Regions from separate parts of the Blautia sp. HCP3S3_C4 genome, predicted to be linked through region 2. Evidence: riboswitches for the same ligand, from Rfam matches in the RefSeq annotation. Region 2 holds a riboswitch; the other holds the start of a gene.

Region 1 (7,496 bases), on a different contig from region 2:
TTACAGATTTTCATCAGCACTTCCATGCTGACAGGTTCTCCTTTTGACAATTTCGTCACAGAAGCCCAACTCAAACCAGTCTCGGCCTGTAAATCTTTTTTCATCATGTCTTTATCAATAAGAAGCTTCCATAACTTTTTGTAACTTACATTCATATATTGACACCTCACGCATAATATGACGCATAGTAACACCTCTATTTGAAGTATATCATTGCTTCATCACATTCACAAGACTCATCTTCACAAACGCAAGAATGCATCCATATAAATGTAAAGATAATTCAGATGGGAAGAACCCTGCGGAACCAGGAGCAAAGAATAACAAATTCTATCCTTTTCCCTCAAGCGAGCAAGGAAACATATGTTCTTTATTTTCAAATACAAAGATAGCTGAGATCGAACAAACGATCTCAGCCACCTAATTACTTCAGAAGATATTTGTACTGCACAATATACCTTTCACTTGCAATCTTTTCAGCCTCTGGATTACGAGTCAAAATTTCTTCATACTCCTCTTTTAAACTTTCTTTGAGTTGCGCCAAAGCTTCAGCAAACTCACTTGGTTCTTTACCAATTTGTGTTGCACCAAGTTTCTCAAACAGTTTTTTACTTGGCTCATTATCCGAGTAAATTCTCACCATGAAATACTCTATCGGCATAAGTTCTAATACTCTTTTCGCAAACAGAGGGATGGTTTCATAAGCAATTTTCTGCCTGCGATATTTCAACAAAACATCCATCCCAATTTCGGGTTTATCTGAAGCCAAATGCTGCATAGTAATATTTCTAACATACAAGTTATCGTCCTTCAAGAAAACAGATACATAAATTGCATCGTCTTCTGGAAGTTTCTCCCAAACAAATTCAGCAAACTCATCGTAATCTACATCACTCATCTTTGAAGAAGTTTTTGCCACGATGGAGTTCTCACGATATAACATTAAATAATTTGCTTTATCTTCCTCACACAAAGCCTTCAGAATATATTTATCATTCTGAGCAAACATTCCATCCTTAAAAAAGAAATCTGCTTTCTGCACTCTATCTCCCCTTCCCTATCCACTAAAAATCAAACTCATCTGGATCCAGTCCTGCGTCTTCCAGCACTTCTCTTCTTTCTTCCGGATCCATAAACTCTAACTCATCATAATCAAGCCCTGCCTCAGCAAATACATCTGTTTCGTCATCATCATCAAATGAATCAGATTCTCCGTTCTTCAGCATTTCATCCATGAACTGAAACTGTGCAGCTCTCTCGAATGCATCCAAGTGTCCATCACGATTAAAGTCAAACATCTTATCAAATCCAAACATAATTTATCCTCCCAAATCTCTTTATGAAAATGGCAATTCATCATCGATGCCATCCGGAATGTTCATGAATCCATCTGCATCCGAGGATGCTGCTGATGGTCTGCTGTAATTATTCTGACCGCCATTACCTGCAGCTGCTTTGCTTTCTGCAAACTCCTGCTCCTCTACAACGATATCCATTGTGTATACTTTCTGGCCATCACGATTCGTGTAACTTCCGGTCTGAATTCTTCCGGTCAATACAATCTTTGTTCCCTGGCGCAGATACTTCTCTGCAAATTCTGCGTTACGCCCGAAGGCAACACAGCCGATGAAGTCTGCACTCTGCTCACCGTCTCTTTTGCATCTGTGATCAACTGCGATAGTATATCTTGCAACTGCAGTAGAATTCTCTCCGGCGCCATACCTTACTTCCGGATCTCTGGTCAAGCGTCCCATCAGGATTACTTTATTCATCGACTGCTTCCTCCATCTTCTTATGTTTGTTATCAATCAGACTCTTCTTACTGAGACTGCAGATCGTTCCATGCGGTGTTACCAGGACAACCTTGGCCTTTGCAGTGTTACCGATCTTGTCATAGATGCGTCCGGCACTCATGCTCTCACCGATAACGGTGTGTGCGCTATTTGCCACATGTCCGATTTCGCCAAGTCCTTCCGTCTTTACAACGATGGCCTCTTTATCGAACTTGTTCTCCGGTTCCTTCTTAAGTTTCAGTTTCATTCCCGGCTTCAGGAATTCATTGCCGTGATAGTACTTGGTTCCTGTCAGTGTGAAATAAATCTTACTCATTGCACTTCCTCCTTAGTCTTCCATGAATTCAAAATATTCTTTATCGCTGGCAAATAAAATGTACTTGCCATCTACGTATCCCATGTATCCGTTGCTTGTAACATATCCCTTCATTTGCCGTCCTCCTTGATTCCTTTTCTGATGCTACCAGTTTACAACAAATAGATGTGCAAAAATCCCGACAGCCAAATAGTCTCCGGGCAGGTTTTGTGCCCGAATTTGCACTATCCGGGCAATTTTTCAGAGCAGTTTCAAAAATGTGTCTAAACTTCCCCGGACATTTTTGTATTTAGTAGTTGAGGGATAGAGAATAGCAAGGACAGGAAGTGTCATGACATTCCACTTCCGGGCATTCGCCATAAGACCGGGACCCTACCCAATCTTCACGCAAGCTACGAGCTTTGCGAAGACGGCCTGATTGTACATTGGAAGCTTGCTTACAACTGTACAAGTCAGGATGGCTTCATACGGCGACAGCCGTGACCGAGATGAAGCGCAGCGTAATCGAGGTTGAAAGCTCTATCCTCAGAAAGGAGATTTACATGGCTAACAGAACCAGAGATATCCCAATTCAGTTTTTTGTAACCGCTGAAGAGAAAAAGATGATTCGTAAGAAAATGATTCTGTCCAGGACTGCAAATATGGGAGCCTATCTTCGTAAGATGGCAATTGATGGCATCATCGTAAACACAGATACGACTTACCTTGAGAAACAGTTTTATGAGATGCACAAGATCGGTGTGAACGTAAACCAGCTGGCAAGGCTTGCCAATTCCACTGGTGCTGTCGCACCGGAAGAAATGAAAGAATTGAAAGGGATGATAAAAGAGATATGGCATATATTAAGATCTTCGGCATCAAATCTACAGTAAAGAAAGCCGTCGATTACATCACGAATCCTGATAAGACCGATGACCATAATCTGGTTTCTTCCTATGGTTGTTCACCGGAAACTGCCGATCTGGAATTTGCTATGACTGCAAAGCTTGGAAAAGATAATGTGATGGAGAAGGGAGATAACCTTGCCTGGCACATGATCATTTCCTTCAAGCCTGGTGAGATCACAGATCCCAATGTTGCTCATGAAGTTGCAACAAAGATTGCAGATGCCACCCTGAAAGGAAAACATGAATATGTTCTTTCCACTCACGTTGACAAGGATCATGTCCACTGCCATCTAATTTTCAATGCAACAAATTTTGTAGACTACCATAAGTATGTTTTCAACAAACGGAACTATCACAAGATCTGTAAACTCAGCAATCGCATTTGCCGGGAATATGGTCTGGAAGAGTCCATGCCCACCGGACAGAAAGCAAAATCATATAAAGAAAATATGGAGTACAAACGAGGAAACAGCTGGAAAGCAAAACTCAAATACAACGTGGATCGTGCCATCTGGTCGTCCGTTTCCTTTGATGAATTCCTGATGAAGATGAAAGAAGCAGGATATGAAATCCGGCAGGGAAAATATCTGGCTTTCCGGGCTCCTGATCAGAAACATTTCACCAATGTCAAAACTCTGGGAGCCTATTATACAGAGGACAGTATCCTGAGACGTCTGGCGAAGAATCGTCATAAGGCCCGCATTCCTCAAAATGCATCATTCAAAATAAGGATGTTTGTGGAGATGACTTCCTATGTCGCTGACGGCAATCGCCCCGGCTTCGAACAGTGGGCCATAAAAAATAATCTGAAAGAGGCAGCCAGAACTTTCAGTTATCTTTCACAGCACAATCTATTGAACTATGAAGAATTCCAAAATCACATTTCTGATCTGGAGGCTTCTATTCAAGCTGCGGATGTTCAGATCCTGCAAACACAAAAAGCTATTCAAAATCAGAAGATTATTATGAAGCACTGTGAAGTCTATCGTGCATGTCGTGATGTGGTTCGTGCTGAGAAGGATGCTCCGGACAAAGCACTCTACCGCATACAACATCAGGCAGAATATCAGTTGCATGATGTCACTTTAAAAGAACTGGCTGAGTTTGGTATTCACAAACTTCCGTCTTCCGAAAAGCTGCAGCGACAACAGCTGGAACTGGAAGAAGAACTTGTCTCTGCCAAAAAAGAAAAGCAGGATCTCCTGAAACAACAGAAGACCCTGGGCATTATCGAAAGCAATTATGAAACGATGCTTCGAGGTGCAGGCATCGATGTTCCTGATCGACAGCCTGGAGGCTTAACCAGGGAAGAAGTAATCTCATAAAAGCAAAAAAAGGCACCTCATGGAATGACTGACAACACTTCACTCCACAAGGTGCCTAAACTCTGATTTTTCGATAATTATTTTGTCAGAATATACGCTTCTATCGCTTCGTTAGCAAAGACTGCAGTACCCTCACCTGCGTACTTATCTATATTGGATGTCATATCTCCACCGCCTGCATACATCTGTCCCAGACTTTCCAGAATCTCATCGGTACAGGTATAGTAATGCTCGGTGATATAGTTCTGCAGTTTCTCTACCAGGGCCTGTGCTTCTTCTGATTCCGGTTTCTTATTTCTGATCTTACCGAACCCCGCAAAGATTTCCATCATCTGAACACCAAGTACCTGTTCTTCTTCGCGGCTTCTTCCAGCAGACTTCTTCTCAAACTCTTTATAGGCATCGGTAGTTCCCCAGGATGCTTTTGCCTGGGCTGCATATTCATCAATCTTTCGTGTATCGAAAGCATCAAAACTCATTTTGCTCATTTTCTGAACTCCTATCATCTTTATTCCACGAGCCAGATCGATCAGGTTTTCCAGATGTTCTTTCCGAAGTTCCAAAAGTTTTATCTGTTGTTCCAGTGCTTTGCTTCGATCAAACTCCGGATTATCAAGAATCGTTGTAATCTCTTTTAATGGAAACTGAAGTTCTTTGAATAACAAGATCATCTGCAGTCGCTCCAGGGCCTTATCGTCATAAAGCCTGTAGCTGTAACTTCCGTGGCCGGCAGAAGACCAATCTTGTCGTAATGATGCAGGGATCGTATACTCACCCCTGATAATTTGCTTACTTCATTTACCGTCATCATCAATATCAAACCTTCTTTCCTGTCGTGGTAAGTTCATAATAAGGTATGACATTATGTCAGGGTCAAGCATTATTTTTATTAATCACGAAGTTTTCTTCCCCAAGCAGATATCTCTCATAATCCACACGGATCAGCTCCTGCTCACCGATACGCTTCGCTGATTGAAATGCCATATGGCCAGTCCATCCCACATGGCTGATCGTCCAATCACGATTGACCACATAGAGATTATTTCCCGGTCTGGCTGTTGGCTTTTCTCCATCTCCAAAAGTGAATCCCTCATTCTCTGCATCCTGCAAAAACCTTCTTGCAATCACTTCATCTCTCAGATACACATACACTTTCCCATTCAGTTTTGATAATTCAGTTACATTGCGCATGCTCTCATGCCTCCTCTTCGATCTATGATCCTATGAAGAGCGGCAAAAGGAAAAGGCCCCCATCTTTTCCGACAGGAGCCATAATTCTCAAATACATAACGCCCATCGGTCAAGCTTTAGCACCTTGCAAATGCAGGTTGCTGTGCGGTCATCGAGCTTGTCTCTCGCGCACTCTTTATAGGTCTTTATCATTATAGCTGAGAACGAATATCTTCTCAAGGTGCAGATGTGCCACCTGCTATTCAGCAAGACTGCTGATCCACTCAGTCACATCTTCTTCAGATGCATTGTTAAATCGTTTACCAGTTACAATATGTAAGTCTGGATACAGCGTCTGCAGATCAGAAATACTCTTTTCAATACCACTTCCACCTGAGGTACAGAAGGTATAGATTGTGGCATCTGTCAGGTCATAAGTATCCAGGAAGGTCTGGATGATACGAGGGTTTGTACCCCACCAGATCGGATGTCCGAGATAAATGGTATCGTATTCTTCCACCGCACTCAGATTATTTTCAATCGCAGGTCTTGCATCAGGATCATCTTGTTCCTTATTGGCCCTGCAGTTGTCATCATTATAATTCAGATCTTCGTCTGCATATTTTTCTGCAGGAATGATTTCGAATAAATCACCACCGGTTACATCGGCAATCGTCTCTGCGACAGCCATGGTGTTTCCGGTTCCGGAGAAGCAGACCACTGCAGTTTTAACCTCAAAAACTTCTTCCAGAACAACTTCATCCGATTCATTGGTTCCGTTTATCTCTTCGGTGCTCTCACTATCCTCTGTGGCTTCCGAAGTACTCTCTTTAATAGCCTCTGTAGATTCATTCTCTGAGCTTACAGCCGGAGCACTGTTTCCGCACGCAGTCATAGCAAAGAGAAGTACAAAGCAAAGGAGAACTGCCCATAACTTTTTCATCCGGAGTCGCCTCCCTTACAGCATCTTGATCAGGGCATCGATATCTTTATCTGTCGCACGATTCAGAAGCTTTCCTTCCATGATTTCTGCTCCAGTAGCGGAAGGTTTCAGTTCTTTTACCGTGTTTCCAAAACCGCTGCCGCCGGAGGTTGCGAAGAGAACAATCTTCTTTCCGGCAAAATCATAGCTTTCAAGGAAAGTATTAATGATGGTTGGAGCCACATACCACCAAATCGGGAAGCCAACCAGAATAGTATCGTACTGAGATAAATTCAAATCATCTTTCACAATTTCCGGTCTGAAGGACTTGTTTCCCATCTCTACGCTGCTTCTTGATTTCTTATCCATCCAGTTCAGATCAGCCTTGGTATATGGAACTGCAGGCTTGATCTCATAGATATCTGTCTTTGCTGCAGATGCCAGCTTTTCTGCTGCTTTCTTTGTTACACCACTTGCACTGAAATATGCTACTAATGTTTTTGCCATAATTGTCACCTATTCCTTTATGAATTTCTTGTCCGAATCCGGTATGCCATCTTCTGATACATAACGCTCAACCTTCATATGAAGATTATACTTTTCTCGTAATTTCATGATAGTATTCATCATTGGAGATGCATGATGCATATCAATCGCTTCCTGATTTTCCCAGCTATCGATCAACAATACCGTTTCTTCATCATCTAACGGCGAAAAGTATTCATAGCGGAGATTTCCAGTTTCTTTCCTGATAGCATCCACCGTTCCGCTTTCTGTCATTTCCCTTGCAAATTGTTTTGCTGCAGACCCAGTCCCTTTATAATAAATATTTACAGTTATAGCCATTGCAATTCACCTTTATCATTAATCGAGCTTGCCATATTTCTCATCATCTACTGCTTCCAGCCACTCATTGGAGCCATCCTTGCCAGGCACTTCAATTGCCAGATGGCTGAACCAGGAATCCGGTGCAGCTCCATGCCAGTGCTTTACGCCTACCGGAATATTGATGCAGTCTCCCGGCTTCATTTCTACTGCATCCTTTCCCCATTCCTGATAGTAACCACGGCCTGCCACGCAGAC
Region 2 (7,496 bases):
TGCTCAGGAAGGACCGGAGAGATTCAAGGAAATAGAAAATAAGGTTAATGCTTCTGTAGATGTGACAGAAACAGTGATTGCTCCTGGAGGCAGTGTTATTTATTGCGAAGAAGCAATGAAACATTTAAGATCTATAGGAAAAGTAGTTTATCTGAAAATATCATTGGAATCACTTTCAAAACGTCTTGGCAATTTGAGGGGACGGGGTGTTTTATTGAAAGAGGGACAGACTTTAAAAGATCTGTATGAAGAGCGAGTTCCCTTATATGAAAAATACGCTGATATTGTTGTAGATGAAGAAGGGAAAGATTTGGAAGAGAGTCTTGCTGCAGTTTTGGAAATAATAAATACCGGGGCATAGTAACCAGTGAGATAATATTTTTGTTTACAAATGATAAATATATGCTATAATATACAATTGACTTAAAAACAGACGATCATTTGAGAATAATTTATTCGTCTCCGCACAGGGAGTGAAAATAATTACAGAGGTGTATTTATGGAACAATATGTAATAAAAGGTGGAAATCCTTTAGTAGGTGAAGTGGAAATCGCAGGTGCAAAGAATGCAGCACTGGCAATTCTTGCAGCAGCAATTATGACTGATGAGACTATTTTAATTGAGAATCTGCCTGATGTAAGAGACATTAATGTTTTACTTGAAGCAATCGCCGGCATTGGAGCACAGGTAGACCGTATTAATAAGTCAACAGTTAAGATCAATGGCTCTACCATTGGTGATGTAAGCGTAGATTATGAGTATATTAAGAAAATCAGAGCTTCTTACTATCTGCTTGGAGCTCTTCTTGGTAAATATAAGCATGCAGAAGTACCTCTTCCGGGAGGCTGCAATATTGGAAGCCGTCCCATTGACCAGCATCTGAAGGGATTCAGAGCGCTGGGGGCAGATGTGGATATTTTACATGGAGCTATTGTAGCAAAGGCTAAGAATCTTCATGGAAGCCATATTTTCCTTGATGTTGTATCTGTGGGAGCAACAATCAATATTATGATGGCTGCTTCTCTTGCACCTGGACGTACAATTATTGAGAATGCAGCAAGAGAACCGCATGTAGTAGATGTAGCCAATTTCCTGAATAGTATGGGTGCCAACATTAAGGGTGCAGGAACAGATGTGATCCGTATCAAAGGTGTAGAGAAGCTTCATCGAACAGAATATTCTATTATTCCTGATCAGATTGAGGCTGGTACCTTTATGTTTGCTGCAGCAGCAACAGGTGGAGATGTTACAGTAAAGAATGTAATCCCCAAACATCTGGAAGCAACTACGGCCAAGCTTGAGGAAATTGGATGTGAGGTTGAGGAATTTGATGATGCGGTACGTGTACGTGCTACAGGCAGACTTCATCGTACTCATGTAAAAACTCTTCCCTATCCGGGATATCCTACAGATATGCAGCCGCAGATTGCTGTTACCCTGGCTCTTGCAGAAGGAACCAGTATTGTAACAGAGAGTATTTTTGAAAACAGATTCAAATATGCAGATGAGCTGTCACGTATGGGAGCCAACATTAAAGTAGAGGGCAACTCTGCAATTATTGATGGTGTAAATAAGCTTACAGGTGCCAGAGTCAGTGCTCCTGATCTGCGGGCAGGTGCTGCTCTTGTAATTGCAGGTCTGGCAGCTGATGGTATTACGGTAGTAGATGATATTGTATACATCCAGAGAGGATATGAGAATTTCGAAGAGAAGCTTAGAGCTTTGGGAGCTGAGATTGAAAGAGTTTCCAGCGAAAAGGAAATTCAGAAGTTCCGTCTGAGAGTTGGATGATTATAAAATTTCTATAAAAATAGAATTTATGCTTGACATTACAAAGGGTTGAGTATATTGTAAGTTGTGCAGAAAAGTTAATAATTAGTAATAGCCTTTTATTCAGAGTGGTGGAGATACAAAGGATCTGAGAAGCCACGGCAACCCCTTTTTATGCGGAGGAAGGTGCCAACCTGAGCGAGTGATCGAACAATAAGAGGATTGTTGAAGCATTCATTCAGACAGTCCGATTACTTCGGGCTGTTTCTTTTTATTATCTGTATAAAAATATACTATGAAATGAAAAAAAGGAGAACAAAATGGAGAAAATTTTATTTACTTCTGAATCTGTAACTGAAGGCCATCCGGACAAAATGTGCGATGCTATTTCTGATGCGATTCTTGATGCAATTATGGAAAAAGACCCAATGGGCCGTGTTGCATGTGAAACAGCTGTAACTACAGGTCTTGTAATGGTAATGGGTGAGATTACAACAAACGCTTATGTGGATATTCAGAAGATTGTAAGAGATACAGTACGTGAAATCGGATATACACGTGGTAAATATGGTTTTGATGCAGATACCTGTGCGGTAATCACTGCAATTGATGAACAGTCTGCAGACATTGCTCTCGGAGTAGATAAAGCTCTGGAAGCTAAAATGGGAGAAGACGAGATTGATGCTATCGGTGCAGGAGACCAGGGAATCCAGTTTGGCTATGCTTCCAACGAAACAGAGGAATATATGCCATATGCTATTAATATGTCCCATAAGCTTGCTCGTCAGCTGACAAAAATCCGTAAAGATGGTACATTAAACTATTTAAGACCAGATGGAAAAACACAGGTTACTGTAGAATATGATGAAGCTGGAAAACCTGTACGTATTGATGCAGTTGTATGCTCTACTCAGCATGATCCTGATGTTGCACAGGAGCAGATTCATAAAGATATTAAAAAATATGTTTTTGATGAGGTTATTCCGGCAAATATGGTGGATGAGAATACAAAATATTTTATCAATCCTACAGGACGTTTCGTAATCGGCGGACCTCACGGTGACAGCGGACTTACAGGACGTAAGATCATTGTAGATACTTATGGCGGAGCCGGTCGTCACGGCGGCGGAGCTTTCTCCGGTAAGGACTGCACAAAGGTAGACCGTTCTGCAGCTTATGCAGCACGTTATGTTGCAAAAAATATTGTAGCAGCAGGCCTGGCTGATAAGTGTGAAATTCAGCTTTCTTATGCGATTGGTGTTGCACGTCCTACATCTATCCATGTGGAAACATTTGGTACAGGTAAGCTTTCAGATACCAAATTGGTTGAGATTATCCGTGAGAATTTTGATCTCCGTCCGGCAGGAATTATTAAAATGCTTGATCTGAGACGCCCAATCTACAAACAGACAGCTGCTTACGGACATTTCGGACGTACAGATGTAGATCTTCCATGGGAACATCTGGATAAGGTAAATGATCTGAAAAAATATCTTGCATAATTGAGAAAAAGTTATCTTTAAACAAAAGCAAACAATCATCCTGCATATTTTTGTGTGGGATGTTTGTTTGTTTTTTTATTGTCCGGGTGCTTTGGCAGAATATACTTTCGACGTTGGCGTCAGCATTTTATAGAAAATTTAGATATTGAAAACAGACTTTATGGTATAATCTTGTTATGAAAAAAATTGGCTCAGAGAAAAGGATGGTTTCAATGAAATTAAAAACAAGGATCATAGTTGGATTTGCCATGATCATATTAGTGCCCCTTTTATTGTTTTCTGCATCATTATACGGATTAAGTCATACAAAACTGGCACAACATAATTCAGATTCTTCAGAAATTGTCTATGATATTTCCATGGGAGTGTCTGCCAACAGCAAGACGCAGGTAAAACTTATTGCCAGAGATCTTCTGTTTACAGCGACAGTAATTCTTGTATTTACAGCTTTGTCCATAGGCTTATGGATATACAGAAGTATAGCAACACCTTTAGTAAAATTAAAGAAAGCAACTCAAAATATAAAAGAAGGAAATCTTGATTTTGTATTGGACGTAGAGGGGAATGATGAATTTTCAGAACTATGTCAGGATTTTGAGGAAATGAGAAAGCGTCTGAGGGAATCTGCAGAGGAAAAAATAATATTGGATAAAGAAAATAAAGAACTGATCAGTAATATCTCACATGATCTGAAAACGCCTATTACAGCTGTAAAGGGATATGTGGAAGGAATCATGGATGGTGTGGCGGATACTCCGGAAAAGATGGATCGTTATGTAAAAACTATTTATAATAAAACCAATGAAATGGATCATCTGATCAATGAACTGACTTTTTATTCCAAGATTGATACAAATCGTATTCCATACACTTTTAGTAAGCTGAACGTAGAGGATTATTTTAGTGATTGTGCAGAAGAAGTAGGTCTGGAACTGGAAACCAGAGGAATTGAACTGGTTTATGCCAATTATGTGGAAAGTGGTGTGCAGGTGATCGCAGACGGAGAGCAGATCCGCCGTGTAATTCATAATCTTATCAGTAATGCTATTAAATATATGGACAAGCCCAAAGGAATTATTCAGATCCGTATCAAGGATGTAGGAGATTTTATCCAGGTAGAAATCGAAGATAATGGAAAAGGTATTGCTGCTAAGGATATTGTTTATATTTTTGATCGATTTTACAGAACCGATGTATCCAGAAATTCTTCCAAGGGTGGAAGTGGTATCGGACTTTCTATTGTAAAGAAGATTCTGGAGGATCATGGTGGTAAGGTATGGGCTACCAGCAGGCTGGGAATCGGCACAATTATGTATTTTGTTCTCAGAAAATATCAGGAGGTACCAATGAAATGAGCAGAATATTAATTATAGAAGATGAAGAGGCTATTGCAGATCTGGAGAAAGATTATCTGGAACTTTCCGGATTTGAGGTTGAGATATGTAACAGAGGGGATACAGGACTGGTCAGAGCATTAAATGAGGAATTTGATCTGATCATCCTGGATCTGATGCTGCCGGAAGTAGATGGATTTGATATCTGCCGTCAGGTACGTCAGACCAAAAATATACCGATCATTATGGTGTCGGCTAAAAAAGATGATATTGATAAAATCCGTGGTCTGGGACTGGGAGCAGATGATTATATGACTAAGCCTTTCAGTCCAAGTGAACTGGTGGCAAGAGTAAAGGCACATATGGAGAGATATAATCGTCTGGTCGGTTCCAATGTAAAGAAAAATGATATTATAGAGATTCGCGGTATAAAAATTGATAAAACTGCCCGTCGTGTGTGGGTAAATGGGGAGGAGACTACTTTTACTTCCAAAGAATATGATCTTCTTACATTTCTGGCAGAAAATCCTAACCGAGTATTTACTAAGGAGGAGCTTTTCAGGGAAATCTGGGATATGGAATCAGTAGGAGATATTGCTACAGTAACAGTACATATTAAAAAAATCCGTGAGAAGATTGAATTTAATACTGCCAAACCTCAATATATTGAAACAATCTGGGGTGTAGGTTACAGGTTTAAGGTCTGATCAAAGAAAAATCAGAAAGGAAAATATGGATAGATTATATAAAAAGCTGGAAGAATACGGAAAGTCAGATTATTATCCCTTTCACATGCCCGGACATAAGAGAAATATGGATTCTTCTGCAGCCTCATTTCCTTTTGACTGGGATATTACAGAAATTCATGGGTTTGATAATCTTCATCATGCAAAAGGCGTGATTAGAGATGCGCAGGAATATGCAGCACAGATTTATGGAACCCAGAGATGTTTTTTTAGTGTAAATGGAAGTACGGCAGCACTTCTGGCAGCAATCAGTGCCTGTGTAGATAAAGGAGGCAAAATCCTTATGGCGCGAAATTGTCATAAGGCTGTTTATCATGGATTATATATAAGAGACTTGCATCCCATATATATTTATCCACATGAAGATTCCAGATTGGGGATAAACGGAGGAATTTCACCTTCTTGTGTGGAAAGATATATTGAAGAAAATCAGGATATACAAGCAGTTCTGATTACCTCCCCTACCTATGACGGAGTTGTATCAGACGTAAAAAGTATTGCCCGTTTTGTACATAAATATGGAATTTCTTTGATTGTAGATGAGGCACATGGAGCGCATTTTCATTTTTCAGATTATTTTCCTGTATCTGCAGCAGAGCTTGGAGCGGATATTGTTGTCCAGAGCTTTCATAAAACACTTCCGGCCCTTACACAGACGGCAGTTCTTCATGTGTGTAGTGACAGAGTAAATGTGGGAAAAATAAAAAGATTTATGGGTATCTATCAGACCAGCAGTCCTTCCTATATTCTTATGGCCAGTATGGATGCCTGCATGGATAGAATGAATCATACAACAGGGAAGAAGATGTTTGCAGAATTTACTTCTCAGCTGGAGGAAGCCAGACAGCGGTTGATGAAATGCGGACATATCAGGCTGATAACTCCGGAAATGATAAACAGTACCGGTGTGTATGACTTTGACCGGTCAAAACTGTTGTTTTCTACAGTAGGAACTTCTATTAATGGGACAGAACTACACAGACGGTTGAGAAATGAGTTTCATATAGAAATGGAAATGGAAGCGGAAAAATATGTCCTGGGAATTGCTTCTGTGGGAGACACAAAAGAAGGATTAGACAGACTGTGTAAAGCAATTGAGTATATTGATACACAGGTGGAAACTGTTCAGGAGAAAACGGAGAAGAATGTTTCCTATGCAAAAATGAAAGCATTTATGACAATTTCTCAGGCTATGGATGCACCTCAGAAGAGATTTTACCTGGAAGAAAGTGTTGGAAAAATAAGTGGTGAATTTGCTTATCTGTATCCTCCGGGGATTCCTGTTATTGTGCCCGGAGAACAGATTACTGGACAATTTGTGCGAAATATGAGAAGATACATGGAACAGGGACTGGAATTACAGGGACTCAGTGACAGTAGTAATGAAACAATCTGTGCAGTTATAGACAGTCCGGTAAAGGAATAGCAGGTAATGGGAAAGATTTTTTATATTATGGGAAAAAGTGCTTCCGGAAAAGACAGGATATATTCTCTTCTGGAAGATCAGAGAGAACTGAAACTGAAAACATTGGTTTTATATACTACCCGGCCGATCAGAGATGGAGAAGAGAACGGAAAAAATTATTATTTTGTAAGTGATGAAAAATTGAATGAATTTAGAAAAAATGGAAATGTAATAGAAGAGCGTTCTTATCATACCGTATATGGAATCTGGACATATTTTACAGCAGATGACGGTCAGGTGAATCTGACAGAATCGGATTATCTGGGAATAGGTACACTGGAATCTTTTATGAAGCTGAAGAAGTATTATGGAGAAAATGCAGTCTGTCCTGTTTATATACAGGTGGAGGATGGCGAGCGGCTTTCCAGAGCATTAAAGAGGGAAAAAGAACAGGAGAATCCCAAATACGAGGAAATGTGCAGAAGATTTATTGCTGATCAGTCAGATTTTTCGGAGGAGAATATTCAGAGCGCAGGGATTGAGAAAAGATTCCAGAATAAAGATTTAGATATTTGTGTGAAAGAAATTGTAAATTATATTAAATCTATGCAATAGAATGTCTTTTATGATATAATATCATCACAAAATGGACTGAAGGGGTGATTCTTATGATGGGATTTAACAATATTATAGGGCACGAAGAAATTATCAGGCATTTAAAGAATGCCATTGAAGCTG

What was found. A riboswitch is a leader RNA that binds a small molecule or an ion and turns the genes downstream of it on or off. The one in region 2 is predicted to bind S-adenosylmethionine.
Region 1: linked by a shared signal. The riboswitch ahead of ACTNC6_RS15095 (hypothetical protein) and the one ahead of metK (methionine adenosyltransferase) in region 2 are both predicted to bind S-adenosylmethionine.

What each region holds. Positions count from the first base shown of each region.
Region 1 is NZ_JBQHWF010000021.1:8,993-16,488, forward strand. Features, by position in the region: gene ACTNC6_RS15050 (helix-turn-helix domain-containing protein) at 1-155, opposite strand, end outside; gene ACTNC6_RS15055 (GNAT family N-acetyltransferase) at 425-1,042, opposite strand; gene ACTNC6_RS15060 (hypothetical protein) at 1,065-1,316, opposite strand; gene ACTNC6_RS15065 (single-stranded DNA-binding protein) at 1,338-1,772, opposite strand; gene ACTNC6_RS15070 (HIRAN domain-containing protein) at 1,765-2,109, opposite strand; gene ACTNC6_RS15075 (plasmid mobilization protein) at 2,652-2,981, shown strand; gene ACTNC6_RS15080 (relaxase/mobilization nuclease domain-containing protein) at 2,942-4,321, shown strand; gene ACTNC6_RS15085 (MerR family transcriptional regulator) at 4,399-4,992, opposite strand; partial or broken gene ACTNC6_RS15090 (MerR family DNA-binding transcriptional regulator) at 4,993-5,132, opposite strand; gene ACTNC6_RS15095 (hypothetical protein) at 5,195-5,512, opposite strand; SAM riboswitch class I at 5,612-5,696, opposite strand; gene ACTNC6_RS15100 (flavodoxin) at 5,751-6,434, opposite strand; gene ACTNC6_RS15105 (flavodoxin) at 6,450-6,920, opposite strand; gene ACTNC6_RS15110 (antibiotic biosynthesis monooxygenase family protein) at 6,930-7,259, opposite strand; gene ACTNC6_RS15115 (carboxymuconolactone decarboxylase family protein) at 7,278-7,496, opposite strand, start outside.
Region 2 is NZ_JBQHWF010000013.1:10,054-17,549, reverse strand. Features, by position in the region: gene ACTNC6_RS11915 (shikimate kinase) at 1-361, shown strand, start outside; gene ACTNC6_RS11910 (UDP-N-acetylglucosamine 1-carboxyvinyltransferase) at 500-1,792, shown strand; SAM riboswitch class I at 1,888-1,991, shown strand; gene metK (methionine adenosyltransferase) at 2,092-3,273, shown strand; gene ACTNC6_RS11900 (sensor histidine kinase) at 3,477-4,628, shown strand; gene ACTNC6_RS11895 (response regulator transcription factor) at 4,625-5,314, shown strand; gene ACTNC6_RS11890 (aminotransferase class I/II-fold pyridoxal phosphate-dependent enzyme) at 5,340-6,779, shown strand; gene ACTNC6_RS11885 (guanylate kinase) at 6,786-7,373, shown strand; gene holB (DNA polymerase III subunit delta') at 7,427-7,496, shown strand, end outside.